Regions from separate parts of the Bradyrhizobium sp. 159 genome, predicted to be linked through region 2. Evidence: predicted binding sites of a transcription regulator. Region 2 holds the regulator's gene; the other holds the start of a gene.
The links. The regulator LexA, encoded in region 2, represses DNA repair genes until DNA is damaged. The targets are predictions, from matches to a motif close to TGTTCNNNNTGTGTTCNG.
Positions count from the first base shown of each region.

Region 1 (7,650 bases), on a different contig from region 2:
AACGTCGTGAAGTCGTGCTTGCCGAGCAGACGCTGGGCTGCTGCATGCATCGCGTTACTGTCGAGCCGGCGCGGCACGCGCCAGGCGCGACCGACGTCGATGGCGAGATTGGCGCGGGTGTTGATGATGCGGTAGCGGTAGTGGCGCTTGATGGCCGAGAAGCGCGCCTCGAAGGTCTCGGGGACGATCTCGGCCTCGAGCACCGCGACCGGATGGGGGCGCAAATGCGCGTTGAGCCCGTCGCGAAAACGATCCGGCGCAAATTGCTTGCCGATGTCGACATGCGCGACCTGGCCAAGCGCGTGCACGCTGGCATCGGTGCGGCCAGCGCCATGCACCCGCGCGTCCGCGCCGGTCATCGCCTTCACCGCGGCCTCTAGCGCGCCCTGCACCGAGGGCAGCGTCTCCTGCACTTGCCAGCCGAAGAACGGCGCGCCGTCATATTCGATGGTGAGCTTGTAACGGGGCATCGTGTCCAGTTTCACCGTCATTGCCCGCGAAGGCGGGCAATCCAGTACTCCGCAGCCGATCAGATCAACCGAGAAGCCTCGGCGTACTGGATACCCCGCCTTCGCGGGGTATGACAGTGTCAGCTGAATTTCGCGCCCGCCCTCACAGGCACGCCGCGCAGAAAGTCCGCGGCCCGCATCCTGGCCTTGCCTTCGCGCTGCAGCTCGAGGATGCGGACGGCACCCTCGCCGCAGGCGATGGTGAGGTGGTCGTCGAGCACCTCGCCCGGCGCACCTGAGCCGTTCGCCAATTCACATCGCAGGATCTTGACGCGCGCATTTTCGCTGACGTCCACAAGCTCGGTCCAGGCGCCGGGAAACGGCGACAGGCCATGGATGTGGCGCAGCACCGCGCGTGCGGGTTTCGTCCAGTCGATCCGCGCCTCGGCCTTGTCGATCTTGGCGGCATAGGTGACACCGTCCTCGCTCTGCTTTTTGAGCTGGAGCCCGCCGCGTGCGAGCGCCGCCATCGCGCGCACCATCAAATCGGCACCTAACCGGGACAGGCGATCGTGCAGATCGGCCGCGGTCATGCTGTCGGTGATCGCGATGCGCTCGGCCATGGCGACGTCGCCGGTATCCAGGCCGACATCCATCTTCATCACCATCACGCCGCTTTCGGCATCGCCTGCCATGATGGCGCGGTTGATCGGCGCGGCGCCGCGCCAGCGCGGCAAGAGCGAAGCGTGCAGATTGTAGCAGCCGAGCTTCGGCGCATCGAGGATCGCCTGCGGCAGGATCATGCCATAGGCGACGACGACGGCGGCATCGGCATCGAAGGCGCGAAACTCGTCGAGTGCTTCCGGCGTCTTCAACGTCTTCGGCGTCAGCACGTGGACGCCGAGTTTTCGCGCCGCTTCTTCAACCGGAGTGGGCTGCAATTGCAGGCCGCGCCGTCCGCCCGGCTTCGGCGCGCGGGTGTAGACGGCGGCGATCTCGTGGCCATGCGCGACCAGCTCGAGCAGCGTCGGCACGGAGAAATCGGGCGTGCCCATGAAGATCAGGCGGAGGGGCATCAACAGACTCGCTGCGTTCCCTCCCCCTTGGGGAGGGCTAGGGAGGGGGTGCCACACGACCGCTCTAGCGGCGTGAGCGCGGGCGCTTTGTTGCTCGCGCTCCGCAAATCAGGAGCGCCTTTTGCTGGGCTGCCCCCTCCCCTGCCCTCCCCCCAAGGCGAGGGAGCAGACTGAGCGTGAGGCAACACTAAACTCTACCCCGCCCGCTTGGCGGCCTTCTCGAACTTCTTCATCACGCGGTCGCGCTTGAGCTTCGACAGGTAGTCGACGAACAAGACGCCGTTGAGATGATCGATCTCGTGCTGGATGCAGGTGGCATAGAGGCCTTCGGCATCCTCCTCGTGCAGCTTGCCGTCGAGATCGGTGAAGCGCACGCGCACCTTCGCCGGGCGCTCGACCTCCTCGTAATATTCGGGGATCGAGAGGCAGCCTTCCTCGTACACTGAAAGTTCCTCTGAGGAGGAGAGAATCTCCGGATTGATGAAGACGCGCGGCTCGTGCCTGGTCTCGCCGTCCTCGTCCCGCTTGGCGAGGTCCATGGTGATCAGCCGCAGCGGCTGCGCGACCTGGATCGCGGCGAGGCCAATGCCAGGCGCGTCGTACATGGTCTCGAACATGTCGTCGGCAAGCTTGCGGATCTCCGGCGTGACCTTCTCGATCGGCTTGGAGACCAGACGCAGCTGCTTGTCGGGCAGGATGATGATTTCTCGTAGGGCCATGGCCGCGATTTAAGCCGCGTGTCGGGTGCGGTCAATCCGGCGCGGAACTCCGTTAACCCTTCGCTAACCATAAAACTTCAGATTTCGTTAACCATAAGAATCAACGGGACTTTGGCCATAAACGTTCGCTATTCGTTCGTGGAGCCCGGCGAATCGGCTAGAAGGGTCGGCATGAACGAGATCATCTTCGTGCTCGGCGACTGGCCGGTGCGCACCATCGACGCGCTGATCGGCTTCGGCGCCCTCGTCCTCATCCTGCTGGTGGTGATTGCCGGGGTGATCGCGCGCTCCGGGCGGCGCGGCGCGGAACTCGCGATGGCCAATGCCATCCGTGCCGACGAGCTCGAGGAGCGCCTGAGCGAGGTGCTGCGGGCCCAGAGCGAGGCTTCGGGCCGGGTCGACGCCATGACCCAGGCGCTGGCCGGCCGCCAGGCCGAGATGGCACGGGCGGTCAACGAGCGGCTGGATTCGGTGACGCATCGCGTCGGCCAGTCCATGGAACACTCCACCCGCAACACCATGGAGAGCCTGCGCGCGCTGCATGAGCGGCTCGGTATCATCGACAGCGCGCACAAGAACCTCTCCGACCTCACCACCCAGGTGACGACCCTGCGCGACGTGCTCGCTAACAAGCAGTCGCGCGGCGCCTTTGGCCAGGCGCGGATGGAGGCGATTGTCCAGGACGGTCTTCCAAAAGGGTCCTACGAGTTCCAGTTCACGCTCTCGACCGGCAAGCGGCCCGATTGCGTCGTGTTCCTGCCCGACCAGCGCCCGCTCTGCATCGATGCAAAATTTCCGCTGGAGGCGGTGACGGCCCTGCACGATGCCCGTACGGACGAAGAGCGGCGGATTGCCACGCAGCGGTTACGCGGCGACGTGATGAAGCACGTCAGCGACATCGCCGAAAAATACCTCGTTGCCGGCGAGACCCAGGAGATGGCGCTGATGTTCGTGCCGTCGGAATCGGTCTATGCCGAGATCCATGACGGCTTTGACGACGTGATCCAGAAAGCGTACCGCGCTCGCGTGGTGCTGGTGTCGCCGTCGCTTTTGATGCTCGCGATCCAGGTGATGCAGCAGATCATGAAGGACGCGCGCATGCGCGACGCCGCCGACCAGATCCGCACGGAGGTTATCAAGCTCGGCGACGATCTGGGCCGTCTGCGCGACCGGGTGCTGAAGCTGCAAAAGCATTTCTCCGACGTCAACGAGGACGTCCGCCAGGTTCTGATCTCCGCCGACAAGATCGAGAAGCGCGCCGGACGTATCGAGGAACTCGATTTCAGCAAGAGCGATGCGGCCGATGCCCCGCGGCTGGTCGCGACGGGCGCGGGTGAGTTGTTCCCGAGGAAGCTGCAGGCAGGGGAGTGAGATTAAGGTACACGGTCATGCCCCGCGCAGGCGGGGCCTCCAGTACGCCGCGGCGATCGTGGTTGAGCCGAGGCGCTGGTGATTACTGGATCGTCCGCCTTCGCGGACGATGACAGCGAGGGATGGAGAGAGCTTCCGCCCACCGAGCTCCGCCAGAGTCTTTTCGGCCAGAATCTGCTAACACCTGCGCATGACCGCACCCGACGCGACCTCCTCCGCCGGCGCTGCCGCCTCCTGGCGTGACAGCCTTGCCGTGTACCTGCAACCGCGGGTGCTGATCGTGCTGTTCCTCGGCTTCTCATCCGGCCTGCCGCTGGCGCTGTCGGGCTCGACGCTGCTGGTGTGGATGCGCGAGGCCGGAGTCGATCTCAAGACCATCGGGCTGTTTGCGCTGGTCGGCACGCCCTACACGCTGAAATTCTTGTGGGCGCCATTGGTGGATGCGATGCATGTGCCGCTGTTCACCCGCGCCTTCGGGCGGCGGCGTGGCTGGCTCTTGTTCTCGCAGATGCTGCTGATCATCGCCATCCTGCTGCTGGCGCTCACCGATCCCGCGCGCTCGCCGTTCTACGTCGCGCTCGGCGCGCTGCTGGTCGCAACCATGTCCTCGACCCAGGACATCGTGGTCGATGCCTTCCGCGTCGAGAGCTTGCCCGAGAGCGAGCAGGCGGCCGGCATGGCCGCTTATGTCGCGGCCTATCGCATCGGCATGCTGGTCTCGACCGCGGGCGCGCTGTTCATCGTCTCCGGCTTCGAGGGCACCGGCATTAGCCGGCAATCGGCCTGGATGTGGGGCTATGTGGTGATGGCGGCGATGGTGCTGATCGGGACCATCACGGCGCTCCTCGCAACCGAGCCCGAGCAATCGGTGCGGGCGGAAGCTGCGACAAAGGCCGAGACCGCGTTCGCGCGCGTGCTGCGCGCCGCAATCGGGGCGTTCTCGGAATTCCTGTCGCGGAAAGACGCGCTCGCCGCGCTCGCCTTCGTCGTTCTCTTCAAGTTCACCGACGCGTTCTCCGGCACGATGACCGCGCCGTTCGTGATCGACCTCGGCTTTTCCCGCAACGATTATGCGGCGATCGTGAAGGGTGTCGGGCTCGCCGCGACGTTGCTCGGCGGCTTTGCCGGCGGTTTTGTCGCGCGGCGTTATTCGCTCGCGACCAGCCTGTGGATCGGCGGCGTGGTGCAGGCACTCGCCAACCTTTCGTTCTCCTGGCTGGCGTTCGTCGGCACCAGCCAATGGGCGCTCGCCTTCGCCATCACGGCTGAGAACTTCACCAGCGCCATCGGCACCGTGATCTTCGTCGCCTATCTCTCCGCCCTGTGCAAGAACCCGTTGCACACGGCGACGCAATACGCGCTGCTCACCGCGCTCGCGGCGGTGGGGCGAACGTATCTCTCCTCGGGTGCCGGCTTCGTGGCTGATACGACCGGCTGGGCGCTGTTCTTCGTGATCTGCGTGCTGGTGGCGATCCCGAGCCTGGTACTGCTGGCCTGGCTCCAGAAGCGCGGCCATTTCAAGACGCTGGGGCCAGTCAGGGTTTAGGACTCACGTCTCGCCTTCCTCATTGCGAGGAGCTCTTGCGACGAAGCAATCCAGACCGTTTCCGCGGAAGAATTTCTGGATTGCTTCGCTTCGCTCGCAATGACGGCGGAGAAAGCCGCGGCAAGGGGCCAATCGCGAACCATTCCTACTGCTTCTTGACCAAACTCCACTTGGTGATCACGGCCTCGCTCATCTGGCCGGCATCGCTGGCGCAGGCGATCTCGTCGACCTTGACCGAGATTTCCTTGCCGACGAACGATTTCAGCTGCGCGGCCTGCGCGTCGCTGGAGGTGACGAGCTGGAAGGTTTCGGGGCCCGTCTCGAGATTGCACAGCCCGTTCGGCGGCGGCAGGCGGCGCGGCTCGGAGGTGATCTGGTAGGTCGCAACGCGCTTGCCGTTCTTGACGTCGCGCACCTTCATCGCATTCAACTCGCCGGAGAGCACGTCGCCGGTGTTGATCGGCTTGCCGGGCTTGGACGGCGGCAGCGCCTCGTCGCCCTGCTGCGCGGATATGGCCGGGCTCACCAGCATCATCATCGTCGCAACCAAAGCCGATCGTGTGGCGAAAGGTTTCGTCATGTCGTCCGTTCCGTAAATTCTGGATGGCTAGAACAGAGTACGCTGCCGCATCGCAGCCGATAGCGTACCTTCATCGAGATAATCAAGCTCGCCGCCGACAGGAACTCCATGGGCGAGCCGCGTCACCTTCACATTGGCGTCCTGGAGCAGGTCGGTGATGTAGTGCGCCGTGGTCTGGCCGTCCACAGTTGCATTAAGCGCCAGAATGATCTCGTGCACCTGCGAATCATGCGCGCGCGCCACCAACGCGTCGATGGTGAGGTCCTGCGGGCCGACGCCGTCGAGCGGCGACAATGTCGCGCCGAGCACATGATAACGCCCCTGGGTGGCATTGGCCCGCTCCAGCGCCCAGAGGTCGGCGACGTCGGCCACGACGACGATGATGGAGGGATCGCGCTTCGGATCGATGCAAACGGTGCAGGGATTTTGCGTATCGATGTTGCCGCAGGTCTTGCAGACCTCGACCTTGTCGAGCGCGACCTGGAGGGCCGACGAAAGCGGCATCATCAGCGCTTCGCGCTTCTTGATCAGATGCAGCGCCGCGCGTCGCGCCGAGCGCGGGCCGAGGCCCGGCAGCCGCGCGAGGAGCTGGACCAGCCGCTCGATCTCGGGACCTGCAACGGCGCCCATATTACTGGCCGAACAACCCCGGCGGCAGGCCGAGCCCGCCGGTGAGGGCCTGCATCTTCTCCTGCATCGCAGTCTCCGCCTTGCGGCGGGCATCGCCGAAGGCGGTGACGAGGAGGTCTTCCAGCACCTCGCGCTCGTCCGCCTTCATCAGCGCAGGGTCGATCTTGACGGCCTTGACGTCCATCTTCGCAGTCATGCGCACGGCGACGAGGCCGCCGCCAGAGATGCCTTCGACTTCCACGTTGGCGAGTTGGTCCTGCATCTCCTGCATCTTGGATTGCAGCTGCGCCGCCTGCTTCATCATGCCGAGAAAATCAGCCATCGGTGCTCGTCCTTGGAAAGAATGGCTCAGAGATCATCGTCGCCGTCGGAACCGTCGGGCGGATCGTCACTGCCATAGTCGGCGTTAATATTGGTTTCCGGCACCTCGGGGGCAAGCCTGCGGACCTCGACGACCTTCGCACCGGGGAAACGCGACAGCACCTCCTGCACGCGCGGATCGGCCTCGGCGGTGCGCGCATGCTCCTGCTTCGCGGCCTGGTTCACCGAGCGCAGCGTCGGCTGGCCCTGCTCGTTGGAGACGATCACGGTCCAGCGGCGCCCGGTCCACAGCTCGAACTTTTTCGCGAGCTCGGAGATCATGGTCTTGGAGGCGTTGGGCTCGAGCGCGACTTCCAGCCGGCCCTCCTCGAAACGGACGAGGCGCATGTCGCCTTCGAGCGCGCTCTTGGTCATGATGTCACGCTTCTGCCCGGCCAGCGCGACGAGCTGGGTGAAGCTGGTGACGCGCAGCACCGGCGCTGCACCTTGCGGATCCGACGCGGGGGCCGCCATCTGCGGCCGGGCGCCGGCGCCGAACGAGGATGGCAAGGATGTCGGCATGCGAACCGGCGCAGCAGACGCGACCGGTGCGGAAGGCGCGCTGCGCGTGGCACTGCCGCTGCTCACGACCGGCGAACCGCCGCCGTTCTGCTCCAGCATCCGGATCGCCTCGTCCGGCGTCGGCAGGTCGGCGACATAGGCAATGCGCACCAGCACCATTTCCGCCGCCGCGGCGGGACGCGTCGCGGCCTGCACCTCGGTGATGCCCTTGAGCAGCATCTGCCACATCCTCGACAGCACGCGCATGGAAATCTTGGACGCGAAGTCCCGTGCGCGGACCCGCTCGGTCTCGCCATAGGCGACGTTGTCGGCGGTCGCCGGCACGATCTTCACACGGGTGACGAAATTGACGAACTCGGCGAGGTCCGAGAGCACCACGATGGGATCGGCGCCGACA
Region 1 covers NZ_JADPKE010000041.1:84,200-91,849, forward strand. The annotation lists gene truA (tRNA pseudouridine(38-40) synthase TruA) at 1-470, opposite strand, end outside; gene fmt (methionyl-tRNA formyltransferase) at 590-1,525, opposite strand; gene def (peptide deformylase) at 1,720-2,244, opposite strand; gene rmuC (DNA recombination protein RmuC) at 2,416-3,615, shown strand; gene IVA96_RS09490 (MFS transporter) at 3,806-5,161, shown strand; gene IVA96_RS09495 (hypothetical protein) at 5,307-5,741, opposite strand; gene recR (recombination mediator RecR) at 5,769-6,371, opposite strand; gene IVA96_RS09505 (YbaB/EbfC family nucleoid-associated protein) at 6,373-6,693, opposite strand; gene IVA96_RS09510 (DNA polymerase III subunit gamma/tau) at 6,720-7,650, opposite strand, start outside.
Region 1: the regulator LexA is predicted to act here: its motif matches at 2,367-2,384, upstream of rmuC (DNA recombination protein RmuC).

Region 2 (7,650 bases):
TCCGCGACGACGAAGCAGCGCTGGCGATCCTGCACCAGCTTCGCGCCATCGGGGTGCGCATCGCGCTGGACGATTTCGGCACCGGCTACTCGTCGCTGAGCTATCTGCACCGCTTCCCCTTCGACAAGATCAAGATCGACCGCTGCTTCGTCGAAGACATCGCCGGCCCCGACGGCTCCGCCAGCATCGTCCAGGCCGTTGTCAACTTAGCTGCCGCCCGCCGCATGACCACCACGGCCGAGGGCGTCGAAACCGAAGAGCAGCAGCGCCTGCTCCGGGCGCTCGGTTGTTCGGAGATGCAGGGCTATCTTTTCAGCGCCGCGAAACCGGCCGACAAGATGCTGGAGCTGTTCGCGCTGCATCGCAGCCGTCTCGCCCGACGCGAAGGCAGCGAGAGCCGACGCCGCGAGGCCGGTTAGGCTCGCAGACTGCGCCGCAAACGAAATCGCCCAGAAGCGGTCATCCGCTCCCAGGCGATCCATCTCTGAAGGCCGTCAAGTCTAGTTCGGCACCGCAGCCTTCGTCGCGCGCTTGGCGGCGACGGCATTCGCGGTGACGCCGTGAAGGAAGTCATAGGCCGCATGCAGCGCCTTGTCGTCCTTCTCCTCCGGCGGGACGTAGGATTGGGAACCGGTCTGCTCGGTGCCATCGGCGGCCGACAAGTGCCCGCGCATCTGGGACTCCGCCATCGTATCCATCCGGCCCTTCAGCTCGGGCGGCACGTCCTGGAGGATCTCGATGTCGGGCGCGACGCCCTGGGCCTGGATCGAGCGGCCCGACGGCGTGTAGTAGCGCGCCGTGGTCAGCGCCAGCGCACCATTGCCGGCGCCGAGCGGAATGATCGTTTGCACCGAGCCCTTACCGAACGAGCGCGTGCCAATGATCGTCGCGCGCTTGTGATCGTGCAGCGCGCCGGCCACGATCTCGGAAGCCGACGCCGAGCCGCCATTGACCAGAACCACCAGCGGCTTGCCCTTGGTGAGATCGCCGCCATGCGCGGTGAAGCGCTGGGTTTCTTCCGGATTGCGCCCGCGGGTCGAGACGACCTCGCCACGCTGGAGGAATGCGCTCGACACCGAGACGGCCTGGTCGAGCAGGCCGCCGGGATTGTTGCGCAGGTCCACCACATAGCCTGCGAGCTTCTCCGGGGGGACCTCCTTGGAGACCGACGCGATCGCCTTCTTCAGGCCGTCGGTGGTCTGCTCGTTGAACGAGGTGATGCGGATATAGCCGATGTCGCCATTCTCGACGTGGAAGCGCACCGGGCGCACATGGATGATCTCGCGGGTGATCGCGACATCGAGCGGCGCGTCGGCACCCTTGCGCACGATGGTGAGCTTGGTCTTGGTGGCGACCGGCCCCTTCATCTTGTTGACGGCCTGCTCGAGCGTCATGCCCTGCACGGCCTCGCCGTCGATCTTGCTGATGAGGTCGCCGGACATGATGCCGGCCTTCGAGGCCGGCGTGTCGTCGATCGGCGAGACGACCTTGACGAGCCCATCCTCCATCGTGACCTCGATGCCGAGCCCGCCAAACTCGCCGGAGGTGGTCTCCTGCATCTCGGTCCAGGCCTTGGCATTCATGTAGCGCGAGTGCGGATCGAGCGAGGTCACCATGCCCGTGATGGCGCCTTCGATCAGCTTGGCACTGTCGGGCTTCTCGACATAGTTCGCCTTGACCCGCTCGAACACTGCGCCGAACAGATTGAGCTGGGAATAGGCATCGTCCGCGCTCGCCGCCGCCCGTGCCGCCCACACGCTGCCGTGGGGACTGGCTACCAGAAGGGTCAGACACACTCCCGCGAGCGCGCCCAGGGGGAACAGCAGGGTTTTCCGCATGGATAGGCTGGCCTTTTGCTTAGCGGTTCTGTTGAGGGCTTATCTCTCGGGCTTGGAAGCCGCCATGCAAATGGCGATCCAGGTCACCTCTCACAACACCATTCTGGTTTCTTCAAGGCCGCCTGGAAGGCCGGCGGCGGTACACCGGCGAAATCCCTTCGCCTCGGCTTAAGCTTTTGGCAACGTTCCGAAACCGCTTCGCGCAACGCGGCATCGGTCGGCCGCCCACGCCTCGCAGCTATGCGATTTTAGGATGGTTTTGGGGGGCCGGACACGCTAGGCGATGGCGACAAGACTTCAAATTCTCGGGAGGACACCAATGAATGACGCGCCCCGCATCCGGCCGGACAGGAACGTCGAACTCGGCGCCAGCAACGAGCCGTTCCAGAATCTACACGAGTTCATCCGGAAGGCGCGCGCCAATCTCAACCAGAATGCCTGGGACTACATCGTCGGCGCTGCCGAGACCGAGACCACGATGCGCCGCAACCGCATGGCGCTGGACGAGATCGCCTTCCGCCCGCGCGTGCTGCGCGACGTTCGCAAGGTCGACGGCTCCGTCGAGCAGCTCGGCCGCAGGATGCGGCTGCCGGTGGTGCTCGCCCCCGTCGGTGCCCTGGAGATCTTCGATCCCGATGGCGCGGCAAGCGTCGCGCGCGCCGCCGGCACCTTCGGTGCGGCGCACATGTTGAGCTCGGTGTCCGAGCCGGGGCTCGAGAAGACCGCCGAGGCCGCGCCCGACGCGCTGCGGCTCTATCAGCTCTATGTCCGCGGCGACGATGCCTTCGTCGCCGATGTCGTCAGCCGGAGCGAGAAGAACGGCTATGCCGCGTTCTGCCTGACTGTCGACACCGCCCATTACAGCCGTCGCGAACGTGACATCGCCAAGCGCTACGTTCGCGAAAGCCGCCTGCGCGCGACCGGCGGCGATTTCCAGAAGGGTCTGGAATGGCGGACGGTGAAGATGATCAAGGACAAGTTCAGGATCCCACTGATCCTGAAGGGAATCGCCACCGCCGAGGACGCTCAGATCGCGATCGATCACGGTGTCGAGTGGATCTACGTCTCCAACCATGGCGGCCGTCAGCTCGATCACGGCCGCGGCGCCATGCATGTGCTGCCTGAAATCGTCGAGGCGGTGAAGGGCCGCGCCAAGATCATGGTCGATGGCGGCTTCTGCCGCGGCACCGACATCGTCAAGGCGATCGCGGCCGGCGCCGACATCGTCGGCATCGGCCGGCTGCAATGCTGGGCGCTGGCGGCGGCCGGCGAAGCCGGCGTGATGCGAATGCTGGAATTGCTGGAGGACGAAGTGCTGCGCTGCCTCGGCCTCTTGGGTGCCACCTCGTTCGCCGAAATCGACAAATCCTGCCTGCATCAGGCGACCGCAACGAATGCGCCGAGCGTGTTCAGCGCGTTCCCGCTGTTCGACCACGAGCCCTACCGATACTGAAATGTGAAAGAACACGATGACCTCACTCTCCCCCGGCAGCGCCGATGCGCTCCTGTTCGATCTCGGCCGCGTGGTGCTCGATATCGATTTCTCCAAGGCGATCGCCTGCTGGGCGGGGCATGCCGGCTGCCAGCCCGAGGCCATCGTCGCGCGCTATGTGCGTGACGAGGCCTACCGGCTGCACGAGGTCGGCAAGATCGGCGACGAGGATTATTTCCAATCGCTGCGTTCATCGCTCGGGATCGGCATTTCCGACGCGCAGTTTCTGGAGGGATGGAACGCGATCTTCGCCGGCGAGATGCCTGAGATCGCCGAGCTCTTGCCGCGCGCGGCGAAGCAGATGCCGCTCTATGCCTTCTCCAACACCAATCGGCCGCATGTCGACTATTTTTCGAAGGAATATGCCGGCGTGCTCGGGCATTTCCGCGAGCTCTATCTGTCGTCCAGCATCGGCCTGCGCAAACCGGATGCGGAGGCGTTCGATCATGTCGTGGCGGCGATCGGCGTGCCAGCCAGCCGAATCGTCTTCTTCGACGACCTCGCCGAGAACGTCGAGGGGGCGCGAGCGCGTGGACTGACGGCGGTGCATGTCACCTCGCCCGGTGATGTCGGCAACGCCTTGCTAGCGTTGGGAATTTGACCACCGATGCCGAACAGGATCGGGGTCGGGTTTCGGGCACCCAAATCCGCTCGGGTATGGAACCAATTCACTTTGTACATTTTTGTACAGAGTTCCGGGAACGGAATACCTCCCTCCGGACTCTATGAGTCCGTTGGGACGTCTACATCGGACTTATTCTCGTGCTGGGCAAAGCCTACCTCACAAAGCAAGCCTCCTTGCTGCTCGAATTCGCCAAGACAACTTCGGATTCGCGCCTCTCCGCCAAGCTGATCAGCAAGGCCGCCGACCTAAAGTCGCAGGCCGATCCGCTGCCGGACAAGGATCAAAGCCCCAAAGCTCCGGACGTGACATCCAGCGTCAGTTCGGGCGAACAGACGCAGAGTTGATCCGATGCCGGCCGTGGCGCTCATCCTTCTCGTCCTCGCCATGGCTATCCTCGTACCGGTCTGTCTCGCCTTCCGGATCATGCCGTGACCGGTCTGAGCACGATTCTTCATGACGGAGATCACGCAGGATAAATCATCCTGTCGGCGCCTTTGCCTCGCGCCTGCACTCGGCTAGAACTTTCGCCGCCCATTGCCGATATGCTCAGCAGGAGTTTCCGCCCTTGGCCCTGATGCCGGTTTCTGACGCGCTTGCCGCGGTGCTGGCGGGTGCGGAGCCGCTGCCTGAAGCGATGGTTTCCCTCAACGAGGCCTATCATCGCGTGCTCGCACGCGATGTCCCGGCGCTGCGCACACAGCCGCCGGAAGCAATGTCGGCGATGGACGGCTACGCGGTGCGCGCGAGCGATGCAACAAAGCTCGATAGTACGCTCACCTTGATTGGCGAAGTGGCGGCGGGTCGTCCGTTCGCGGGAACGCTGGGCCCCGGCGAAGCCGTGCGGATCTTCACCGGCGGCGTCATTCCCAACGGTGCCGACGCGGTCGTGATCCAGGAGGACACGGTTGCGGACGGCAAGCGCATCACGATCAAGGAAGCCGCGATTGCCGGCCGCCACATCCGCCCCGCGGGCGTCGACTTCTCCGAAGGAGACGTGCTCCTGCGCAAGGGAACCCGTCTCACCGAGCGCGATCTCGCGCTCGCCGCCGCCATGAATCATCCGCAGCTTGCCGTCTGCCGCCGTCCGAAGGTCGCGATCCTCGCCACCGGCGACGAGCTGGTCATGCCGGGAACCACACCCGCTCACGGCCAGATCGTCTATTCCAACGGCTATGCCCTGCACGCGCTCGCCCGCAGCGAGGGGGCCGATACCATCGACCTCGGCATTGCCGCCGATACGCTGGAGGCCACCACTGCCGGCATCCGCCGCGCCCGCGAGAGCGGCGCCGAGATCCTGGTCACGAGCGGCGGCGCGTCGGTCGGCGACCATGATCTGGTCCAGCAGGCGTTGAGGGACGAAGGCATCGCGATGGCGTTCTGGAAGATCGCGATGCGCCCGGGCAAGCCGATGATGCATGGGCGGCTCGGCGCGATGCGCGTGATCGGCCTGCCGGGCAATCCTGTGTCATCCTACGTGTGCGCCTTCCTGTTCCTGGTGCCGCTGATTCGCGCCTTGTCGGGACGATCCATGATTCATCACCGACAAGAACGCGCCGTGCTCGGCCGCGATGTGGATGCAAACGATATGCGCGCGGACTATCTGCGCGCACATCTGGAGACGCGCGACGATGGCACGTTGGTGGCCCTTCCCGTCAATCACCAGGATTCCTCGCTGCTTGCGAATCTCGCTGCAGCACAGGCACTTCTCGTCCGCGCACCGTTCGCTCCGAAGGCAGAAGCCGGCTCGCCTTGCGAGGTCCTGCGCCTGCCCGTCTGAACGCATCCACCACACGCGTTCCGCGAACTTTGTCCCGTTCACGGTAAATTAAGCAGTTGCGGAACACATATCGAACATATAGTGTCCGTTCATGATTTGTTTCGAGCATGTAGCGGTTCACCGCTCCAATTTAGCGTCTCGGAATCGAACGACATCAACCGGGGGACTTTGGTCGAGATGTTAACGCGCAAACAATACGAGCTTCTGCGGTTCATCAGCGAACGTCTGAAGGAAAGTGGCGTGCCGCCCTCCTTCGACGAGATGAAGGATGCGCTCGACCTGCGCTCGAAATCGGGCATCCATCGCCTGATCACCGCGCTCGAGGAGCGCGGCTTCATCCGCCGCCTGCCCAACCGCGCCCGCGCCATCGAGGTGATCAAGCTGCCCGAGCTCCAGGCCGCCGCCGGCAGCCGCCGCGGCTTCACGCCGAGCGTCATCGAGGGCAATCTCGGCAAGGTGCGCGCGAGCTCCAGTTCTTCCGCGGACGAAGGCGAGCGTCCCGTTGCGGTGCCCGTGATGGGTCGCATCGCGGCCGGCACGCCGATCGAAGCGTTGCAGACCCGCAGTCACACCATTAGCGTGCCGCCCGACATGCTCGGCTCGGGCGAACACTACGCACTCGAAGTGCGCGGCGATTCGATGGTCGAAGCCGGCATTCTCGATGGCGACATGGCGCTGATCCAGCGTAACGAGAGCGCCGATACCGGCGACATCGTGGTGGCCCTGATCGACGACGAGGAAGCGACGCTCAAGCGCTTTCGTCGCCGGGGGGCGTCGATCGCGCTCGAGCCCGCCAATGCCGCCTACGAGGTGCGCATCCTGCCGCCGAACCGGGTGAAGATTCAGGGCAAGCTGATCGGGCTGTACCGCAAGTACTGAGACGGGCCAGCGGTCATTCGATACCAATGATTCCGATTGGAGCGGACGATGGTCCGCTCCAGCTGGATAGTCTTTTGGTCTTGCGCAGATTATCCGGCCCCTCTCTCCGGCGCTCCATCCTCGGCATGCGGCTCCAAGCACGCATCGCTTGTGAAGAGATCGTGCGCAGGATCGCTTTAAGCGCCTTCGCAGCGTGCTGATCGCTTGCATCGGCCGCGCAAGCATTCGCAACTCAATTGCAGCACCATGCACGCAATCTGCGCACGTAGGGAGCGAGCTATTCCGCAACGCCTAAACTCCCATCAACCGACAGCCACGGCGAAGCTGGCCACATTCCCCCTCTCGGCGCCCGCAGGCCACGGGCGCTCGCATCCGCCGAATGCACTGAAGCGAGCTTTGTTCCTATGACTTCGGGAAAGATAATGTGATCGTGTCCGGCAACGCCAGCCGCAGATTTGCCCACAACCGAGCAGAGCGTTACGTGCTTCCACTCTGATAGAGGCTTGCGCCTCCGAAGGAGGCGCGGGTTGCTATCTTCGAATGAGGAGCACCCGATGTGTGACTACAGCCTGCATGCCGTTGCATCTCGCCCCGCCGAAGTCGGCGAGACGATCGTGTCGACAACGTTCCGCGGCACCTCAACGCGCGGCTTTGCTTCCGCGGCCGATCCGACCGTGGCCGTCTGCCTGCTGCCGGGAACGGAGCTCGCCTTCGCCGACAACGTCCGTTACGATAATCGCTGGATCTGGACGCGCACCATCAACTCCCGCGTCGGCAAGTTCGGCAAGATCGATCCGCACATACCCGACCGCCATCATGACGCGATCGAATTCCCCGACGGCAAATACGTGCTGGTGACGCAGCTCGTCGAAGGCCAGCGCGCAACCGTGCTGCAATTGCCGGTGACGCAGCCGGTCAGCGAGCGCGAGCACAAGCCGCAGATCGTTGCCGATAGCCGGTCGACGATCACGCGCCTGCCGATTGGCTGAGCCGTCCCCGCCCGCGGGGTCGGGCCAGGATTGAAATGCCATCGCCGGCC
Region 2 covers NZ_JADPKE010000061.1:86,544-94,193, forward strand. The annotation lists gene IVA96_RS17255 (EAL domain-containing protein) at 1-419, shown strand, start outside; gene IVA96_RS17260 (S41 family peptidase) at 501-1,838, opposite strand; gene IVA96_RS17265 (alpha-hydroxy acid oxidase) at 2,158-3,291, shown strand; gene IVA96_RS17270 (HAD-IA family hydrolase) at 3,308-3,931, shown strand; gene IVA96_RS17275 (hypothetical protein) at 4,093-4,299, shown strand; gene glp (gephyrin-like molybdotransferase Glp) at 4,521-5,732, shown strand; gene lexA (transcriptional repressor LexA) at 5,910-6,611, shown strand; gene IVA96_RS17290 (hypothetical protein) at 7,166-7,600, shown strand.